Regions from separate parts of the Plantactinospora sonchi genome, predicted to be linked through region 1. Evidence: riboswitches for the same ligand, from Rfam matches in the RefSeq annotation. Region 1 holds a riboswitch; the other holds the start of a gene.
The links. A riboswitch is a leader RNA that binds a small molecule or an ion and turns the genes downstream of it on or off. The one in region 1 is predicted to bind S-adenosylmethionine.
Positions count from the first base shown of each region.

Region 1 (4,206 bases):
CCCAGGTCCAGCAGCGCACCGCCGCCGAGCGCCCGGGCCCGCATCCGGTGTTCCGGCGGGAACGGGCCGGCCACGCCGAAGTCCGCCTGCACGGTCGTCACCTCGCCGATCGCGCCGTCGTCGATCAGCTCCCTGACCCGACGTACGACCGGATTGCACCGCATCCACATCGCCTCCATCAGGAAGCGGTTGTTCGCCCGGGCGGTGTCGATCAGCTCCCGGGCACCGGCCAGGTCGAGGGTGATCGGCTTCTCCACCAGCACCGCCCGGCCGGCGGCGAGACAGGTCATCGCCGCGTCGTGGTGGGCGGCGTGCGGGGTGGCGACGTACACCACGTCGATGGTGTCGTCGGCGGCCAGCTCCTGCCACGACCCGTACGCCTGTGGGATGCCGTGCCGCTCGGCGAAGGCGTGGGCGGTGTCGGCCGTACGGGAGCCGACCGCCACCACCTCCGCGTCCGGCAGCAGGCGGAGATCTTCGACAAAGGTCCTGGCGATGTTGCCGGTGGCGAGGATGCCCCAACGTGTCATGGGTGGGACGGTAACCGAGCCGGTCGCCGGCACCGGACGGGCCGGGCAAGATCGTGGCCCCCGTCCCCCGGCACTACCCTCGCAGCATGCCGAACCACAGCGCCGGGAAACTGATCTTTCCCGCCGAGGAGTCCTTCGTCGCACGGGCCCGCCGGTTCCACGCCGAGGGTCGGCCGCCGGCACCGGCCCGACGGGCGGCGACCGTACCGCTGCTCCGGCCCGACCCGTCCGGTGGTGACGGCTTCGAGGTCTACCTGATCCGCCGGGCCGCCCGGATGACCTTCGGCGGCATGTACGCCTTCCCCGGCGGCAGCGTCGACCCGGCCGACTCGTCGGCCGACCTGGACTGGGCCGGCCCCGGGCCCCGACAGTGGGGTGACCGGCTCGGGCTGCCGCCGGCCGAGGCGCAGGCACTGGTCTGCGCGGCGGCCCGGGAGGTCTTCGAGGAGGCCGGGGTACTGCTCGCCGGCCCGCACCCGGACGAGGTGCTCGGCGACGTGAGCGGTGACGACTGGGAGCGGTGCCGGCAGGCACTGGTCGACGGGCGGACCAGCTTCGCCGACCTGCTCCGGGACTGCCGGCTCACCCTCCGCTCCGACCTGCTGCTGCCGTGGAGCCGGTGGGTCACGCCGGAGTTCGAGGCGCGGCGCTTCGACACGTACTTCTTCGTCGCCCTGCTGCCGGAGGGGCAGCTCACCCGGGACGTCTCCGGCGAGGCCGACCAGACGCGCTGGCTGTCGCCGGCCGACGCGGTGGCCAGGGCGGACGCGGGGGAGCTGACCATGCTGCCGCCGACCCGGGCGACGCTGAGGGAGATCGCGGACTGTGTCGACCTGGCCGGGTTGCCGGCCGCCGCCGCCCGGCGGGACCCGACCCGGCCGCTGATGCCCCGGCTGGAGTCCACCCCCGACGGTGGTGCCCACTTCCTGGTCGACTGACGGGTCAGGCTGCGCATCCGTCAGCCGGTCGTCTCAACCGGTCGCCTCTGCCGGTCACCTCTGCCGGTCACCTCGGCCCGGTAGCGCTCGATCCGCCGCCGGTCGAGCTCGTCGGCCTGCTGTCGGTGGTACACGACGACGGCGCGGTCCCACGCGGCCGGCCGAGCCCGTTTCCGGGACTCTCCCGGCCGGTGTCCCGTGCTACCGTGCTCGGCACAGGTCATGAGTGCCAGCGCGAAGCCCCGGCTTGCTGGCCGGCAACCCTCCGTTCGCGGGCGGGGTGCTCCGGGTGAGGACCGGGTTCGACACGCAGTGTCGGGCAAGCCGCGAAATGGAGGGTCGCGTGTCAGTCGTCGTCACACACCACAGGGCCGGGTCCTCGGCTGGGAAAAGCGCGCGGATCGGAGTGTGCCCATGACGGCGCCGCTGCGGTTCCGTGCCGCCGGGCCGGACGACGCCGCGCGGATCGCCGGGCTGCACGCCGACAGCTGGCGTCGCCACTACCGGGGCGCCTACGCCGACTCTTATTTGGACGGCGACGTCGAGGCCGAACGCCGGGTGGTGTGGTCGGGCCGCCTGGCGGCGTCGGGCGGTACCGGGACACTGCTCGCCGAGCAGGGGGAACGGCTGGTGGGCTTCGTCCACGTCGTCTTCGACGACGATCCACGGTGGGGGAGCCTCGTCGACAACCTGCACGTCGTACCCGATCGACACCGCACCGGCGTCGGCACCCGGCTGCTGGCCCGGGCCGCCCGGGCCGTCACCGAACAGGCGACCGGCACCGGGTTGTACCTCTGGGTGTTGGCGCAGAACGCCGCGGCGCAGGCGTTCTACGCCGCGCGGGGCGCGACCCACGTGGAGACGGCCACGGTGGGGCCGCCCGGTGGCGATCCCACCCGGCTGAACGGCACGCCCCGCAAACTGCGGATGGTGTGGGCCGACGCCGCGTCGCTGTGCCCGCTCCCCGAACGTCGCTGACCAGCGTCTGCTTGCGGCGCGGCGAGGCCGGTACGCGAAGCTCAGTGGATCTTGCGGTGGCGTGCTCTGGTAGGTTCCGCGAAATGGACGCCCCCGGCCACGACGCGCTGATCACCGCAGCCCAGCAGGTCCTCAAACCCCATTCCGTGCCTGGCTACGGTGGGTCGAGCCGACGCATGGGCCAGGTGGCGTCGACCCTGGTCACGACGAACGGCAACGCCTACTCCGGGGTCTGCGTCGACACCGGATCCGGTACCGGCTTCTGTGCGGAGCACGCGGCGATCGCCGCCATGGTCACCGCCGGCGAGTACCGGATCGCGAAGATCGTCGCCGTGTACCGCGACGAGGCGGGAACGCTCTACGTGCTTCCGCCGTGCGGACGGTGTCGGGAGTTCATCCGCCAGATCGACCCCGCCAACCTGGAGGCGGAGGTGGTCCTCGGCCGGACCGAGTCCGCGAAGCTCCGCGACCTGCTGCCCCGCACCGACTGGCCCGCCCCGGTCGACATCACCCCGGTCGACATCGACCAGCTCACCGGCAGCTGAGCAGCGCGCTGGGCCCGGGTGTCAGGAGGGGGCCCTTCCTATACAAAAAGCGATAGGAAGGGCCCCCTCCTGACAGGTCAGCCGAAGCGGCCGGTGATGTAGTCCTCGGTCTTCTTCACGCTCGGGTTGCTGAAGATCTTTTGGGTGTCGTCGTACTCGATGAGTCGGCCCGGGTCGCCGGTCCGCTCGATGGAGAAGAACGCCGTCCGGTCCGAGACCCGGGCCGCCTGCTGCATGTTGTGCGTCACGATGATGATCGTGTAGCGGTCCTTCAGCTTGAACATCAGGTCCTCGATCGCCAGGGTGGAGATCGGGTCCAGTGCCGAGCAGGGCTCGTCCATCAGCACGACCTGCGGCTCGACCGCGATGGTCCGGGCGATGCAGAGCCGCTGCTGCTGACCGCCGGACAGGCCCGCGCCGGGCTTGCCGAGCCGGTCCTTGACCTCGTCCCAGAGGTTCGCCGAGCGCAGTGCCCGCTCGGCCGCCTCCTCCAGGATCGACTTCTTGCGTACGCCGTTGAGCCGCAGCCCCGCGACCACGTTGTCGAAGATCGACATGGTCGGGAACGGGTTCGGCCGCTGGAAGACCATGCCGATCATCCGGCGGACCGCGGTGACGTCCACGTCCCGCTCGTAGATGTCCTCGTCGTCGATGGTGAGCCGACCGTCGACCCGGGCCCCCGGCAGCACCTCGTGCATCCGGTTGATGGACCGCAGGAAGGTCGACTTGCCGCAGCCCGAGGGGCCGATCAGCGCGGTGACGGTCTTCGGCTCGACGGTGAGGTTGATGTTCTCGATAGCTTTGAAACCACCGTAGTAGGCGGTGACGTTGGTCGCTTCGATGCGCTTGGCCATGATGATTTTTTCCTCCTCCGGTCAGCGGCCGAACCGGTTGCGGCGGGCCAGCAGTTTCGCCGCGATCGTCAGGACCAGCACGAGGGCGACAAGGGTGAGCGCCGCCGCCCAGGCACGGGCCGGGGCGTAACGCGACGCGTCCCCGGCCTGCTGGTAGACGAAGAGCGCCAGTGACGACTGGTTGTTCTCGAACGGGTTGAAGTTGATCGCCGCGCCGCCGCCGGCCACCAGCAGCACCGGTGCGGTCTCACCGGCGGCCCGGGCGACGGCCAGCATGACGCCGGTGACGATGCCGGGCAGCGCGGTCGGCAGGACGATCCGCAGGATCGTCTTCCACTTCGGGATGCCCAGCGCGTACGAC
Region 1 covers NZ_JAZGQK010000010.1:38,548-42,753, forward strand. The annotation lists gene V1633_RS12240 (Gfo/Idh/MocA family protein) at 1-530, opposite strand, end outside; gene V1633_RS12245 (NUDIX hydrolase) at 617-1,468, shown strand; SAM riboswitch class IV at 1,687-1,800, shown strand; gene V1633_RS12250 (GNAT family N-acetyltransferase) at 1,883-2,446, shown strand; gene V1633_RS12255 (cytidine deaminase family protein) at 2,530-2,991, shown strand; gene pstB (phosphate ABC transporter ATP-binding protein PstB) at 3,069-3,845, opposite strand; gene pstA (phosphate ABC transporter permease PstA) at 3,867-4,206, opposite strand, start outside.

Region 2 (4,206 bases), on a different contig from region 1:
GAAGACGACCTGGTCGGCGACCTGTCGGGCGAACCCCATCTCGTGCGTGACGACCACCATCGTCATGCCCTGACCGGCCAGGTCCGCCATCAGCGACAGCACCCCCTTGACCAGTTCGGGGTCGAGCGCCGAGGTCGCCTCGTCGAAGAGCATCACCCGGGGCGACATGGCCAGGGCCCGGGCGATCGCCACCCGCTGCTGCTGACCGCCGGAGAGCCGCCCCGGACGTACGTCCGCCTTGTGACGCAGGCCGACCAGGTCGAGCTGGCGCAGCGCCACCTCGTCCGCCTCGTCCCGGGACAGCCCTCTGAGCTGCCGGAGGGCGAGGGTCACGTTGCGCAGCACGGTCATGTGCGGAAAGAGGTTGAACTGCTGGAACACCATCCCGATCTGCTGGCGCAGCTCATCGGGGTCACGGGTCAGCACGCTCTCGCCGTCCAGCAGGACGTCGCCGCGGTCGGGCTCCAGCAGCCGGTTGATCGTCCGGAGCAGGGTGGACTTCCCGGAGCCGGACGGCCCGATCACACAGGCGGTGTCGCCGCGCGCGACGTCCAGGTCGACACCGTGCAGCACCTTGTTGCGTCCGAAGGCCAGGTGCACGTCCCGGGTGGCGACACTCACCGACTCGAAGGCCCGACCGGCCGGTGGTGTCGCCGGGGCGGACGGCACCCCGGTCGCGGTGGTCAGTGTCATCGCGCCGATGTCCGCACCGGAACGATCGTCGCCGTGTCGGTCACCTCCGGACATCGGACGCTCCCTCCGTCGAAGTGGGTAGTGGGGTCTCGCCGGCCAGTGCCAGCGGATCCTCGGGATCCGGTCCACCGGCCCGGCCGTCCCGCAGCCGCCGGTCGACCCAGTTGACCAGGTGGGTGAGCGGCACCGTGATGGCCAGGTAGCACAGGCCGGCGAGCAGCAGCGCCGACTCGTTGCCGGTGTTCGCGGCGTAGTCCTGGCCGATCCGGAACAGATCCCGCTGACTGGCCACCAGGCCGAGGAAGTAGACCAGGCTGGAGTCCTTGATCAGGGCGATCAGCTGGTTGACCCAGGCCGGCAGGACCCGACGCACACCCTGCGGGATGATCACCAGGCGCATCGCGGCGGCGTGCGAGAGACCCAGGGCGCGGGTCGCCTCCAGCTGGCTGGCCTCCACGCTCTGGATGCCGGACCGGAAGATCTCCCCGATGTACGCCGCCGCGATCAGCGACAGCGCCAGGATGCCGAGCGGGTACGGGTTGGGCCCCCACCAGGCGAGCCCGAGGGGTGCCAACCCGACCCCGATCAACAGGATGGTGACGGCGGCCGGCAGTCCCCGGAACACGTCCGTGTAGATCCGCGCCGGCCAGCGCAGCCAACGGGACCGGGCCAGGCCCGCCACGGCCAGCAGCATGCCGAACAGGGTCCCCAGGATGGCCGAGACCAGTGCCAGCAGGAGGGTGTTGCGCAGCCCGACCGTGAGCATCTCGGGCAGTGCCTCGCGCATCGACTCAAGGTCGAAGAACGTCTCCCACAACGTCCTCAGGGTCTCCATCGCCTCACCTGTCTCTGGTCCGTCATCGGCTCTCCGTCACACGTCCGTCCGCCCCGCCGGCGGCCCGGTCTCCGCCACCGGACCGCCGTCCGGTGCGCGTCGGGGCCACCGGCGGGGTGGCGGTCAGGCTGCCGGCGTACCGGTCGGGCTGGCGGACGCGCCCTGGCCCGCCGGGGCGGTCGGCGTCGCGCCGGATCCCGCCTTCACCGGCGGGTACGTCACGGTGCCGCTGCCCGGCTTGAAAGTCTCCGGCACCGGCCGTCCCGGGTAGTACTGCTCCTGGAGCCGGGTCCAGGTGCCGTCCTGGATCACCTGGTCGAGTGCCTTGTTCAGCGCCTCCCGCAGCGGATCGTTCCCCTTGGCCACGGCGAACGCCGTCGGCGCCGAGCTGAGCTGCTTCTCGGCCAGCACGATCTTTCCGCCACTGTCCTGAGCGGACTTCTCGCCGATCTCGGCGGGCGAGATCCACGCGTCGGCGGTCTTCGCCTTGAGCTGGTTGATCGCGCCGTTGTAGTCCGGCACCCGGACCGGGTCGAGCCCCTCCTTGGTGGCGTAGTCGTCCTGGACGGTGCCCTGGACCACGACCACCCGCTTGCCCTTGAGCTGGGTGAAACTGGTGATCGGCGAGCCGGCCGGCACGTCGAGTCCGAAGTAGCCGAAGTCGTACCCGTTGGTGAAGTCGACCGTCTTCTTCCGTGCCTCGGTGATGGTGATGGACGAACTGCCGACGTCGTACTTGTGGTTGTTGACCTGGGCGAGCAGCGCGGAGAACTCGGTGCCCACGAACTCGACCTTCAGGCCCAGCTTCTCCGCCACGGCGGTCATCAGGTCGTTGTCGAAGCCGGTGAACTTCCCGTCCTTGAGGAAGACGTTCGGCGGGGCGTCGGTCAGCGTGCCGACCCGCAGGGTGCCCGGCTGGAGCAGGTCGTAGGGGTTGTCGGCGGCGTCTGCGGACGACGATCCGCCGCAGGCCGCGACGGCACCCAGCAGGGCGACGGCGGCGACACCGGAGAACAGGCGGGTGAGCAGAGGACTGTTGCGCATGTGCGGAAACTCCATGAAATGTCCGGCGGGACGCGTGCGGCCGCGACCCGTGGCACAACAGCCACAGGCGGCGACACGGCCCGGCTCAGAGGGGTGGGAAAGACGGTCGGAGATCCGCCGACCGGCGGTCGTGGTCGGTCAGGGCCATGACGGCGACGCCGTGGCGGACCGGATCAGTCGCGGTCGCGACAGAGCATGGTGCTGGTCCGGCAGAGGTCGACGTGTCGACGCCACCGGTGCCAGGTGACGTGCAGCCGGCTCGTCCGCTCGGGGTGGGTGGCACGCACTTCGGTTCCTCCATCGGTCCTGGCGGTAGCACCCGCACCCACCGGTGGGGGGTTGCTGCGACGTCGTCGAGCCAGGTCTCTCAGTCGCTCTGGATGGTCGCCGGTCAGCGTACTCAACCGCCCCCCGGACATTCCACCTGATCGGGGCAGCTGTGGCGCTCGTGACACGGCAGAAGTGTGAGGAAGGGCCCCTTCCTCTACCAAAAGCGATAAGAAGGGGCCCTTCCTCACCGGTCAGCGGCCCTCCACCAGATCCATCGCCCGGTAGATCCGCTGCTCGGAGATCGGGTACGGCGTACCGAGCGCCTGGGCGAAGACGTTGACCCGCAGTTCCTCGATCATCCAGCGGATCTCCCGGACCGCCTCCTCGCCCTGGCGTGCCGGGGGAAGGGCGGCCAACATCTCCTGGTACTCCTTCTGGACCTGGGCTATCCGGGCCTGCTGCTCCCGGTCCCGCCCCGGATTCTGTGGCAGCCGGTCGAGGCGTCGCTCGATCGCGGTCAGGTAGCGGGGCAGGTCGCCGAGGCGGGCGTAGCCGGTCTGGGTGACGAAGCCCCGGTGCACCAGGCCGGAGAGCTGGGCCCGGATGTCGGCGAGCGCGGACACCAGGGCCAGGCTGTTGGTCCGGCCCAGCCGCTGCTCGACCGTGTACGCGGCGGCCAGCACCCGGCGTACCCGGTCGACCACCGCGAAGGTGGTGTCGATCAGGTCCGCCCGGACCCGGTCACGGAGTGCGGCGAAGCCCTCGGCGTCCCAGGCCGGCCCGCCGGCGTCGGCGACCAGCTTGTCGACCGCCGCGTCGGCCGCGTCGTCGAGCAGGTCCTGCACGTTGCGGTGCGGGTTGCGGCTGAGCGCCAGCTTGGCCTCGTTGCTCAGCCGTCCCTGCAGGAACTTCGCCGGGGAGCCGAGGCTGAGCCGGAGCAGCCGCCGGGTGCCGGCCCACATCTGGCGCTGCTGCTCGCCCTCGGTCTCGAAGACCCGTACCGCGACGGTCTCGCCCTCGTCCGCCAGCGCCGGAAACGCCGTCACCAGGTAGCCGCCCCGGACCTGCTCTATCGAGCGGGGCAGGGTGCCGATGCTCCACTCCCGCAGTCCGGTCCGCTCCACGTCGGGCGCGGCGGCCGCGACCATCTGCCGTACCTGGGTGGTCAGCTGCCGTTGCAGCGCCGGCAGGCTCTTGCCCTCGGCGACCGTCCGCTGCCCGTCGTCGTCGACCACCCGGAAGGTGGGGCGCAGGTGTGCCGGCAGCTTCTCCAGGTCCCACGCCTCCCGGGGCACGGTCACCCCGGTCAGCCGACGCAGCTGGTGGGTCACCGCGTCGAGCAGTGGCTCCCGCCCCGGTGTGAT
Region 2 covers NZ_JAZGQK010000008.1:11,608-15,813, forward strand. The annotation lists gene V1633_RS11385 (amino acid ABC transporter ATP-binding protein) at 1-747, opposite strand, end outside; gene V1633_RS11390 (amino acid ABC transporter permease) at 734-1,528, opposite strand; gene V1633_RS11395 (ABC transporter substrate-binding protein) at 1,652-2,572, opposite strand; SAM riboswitch class I at 2,867-2,959, opposite strand; gene hrpA (ATP-dependent RNA helicase HrpA) at 3,094-4,206, opposite strand, start outside.
Region 2: it holds a riboswitch for S-adenosylmethionine, as region 1 does, so the genes downstream of both, V1633_RS11395 (ABC transporter substrate-binding protein) here and V1633_RS12250 (GNAT family N-acetyltransferase) in region 1, are expected to answer to the same signal.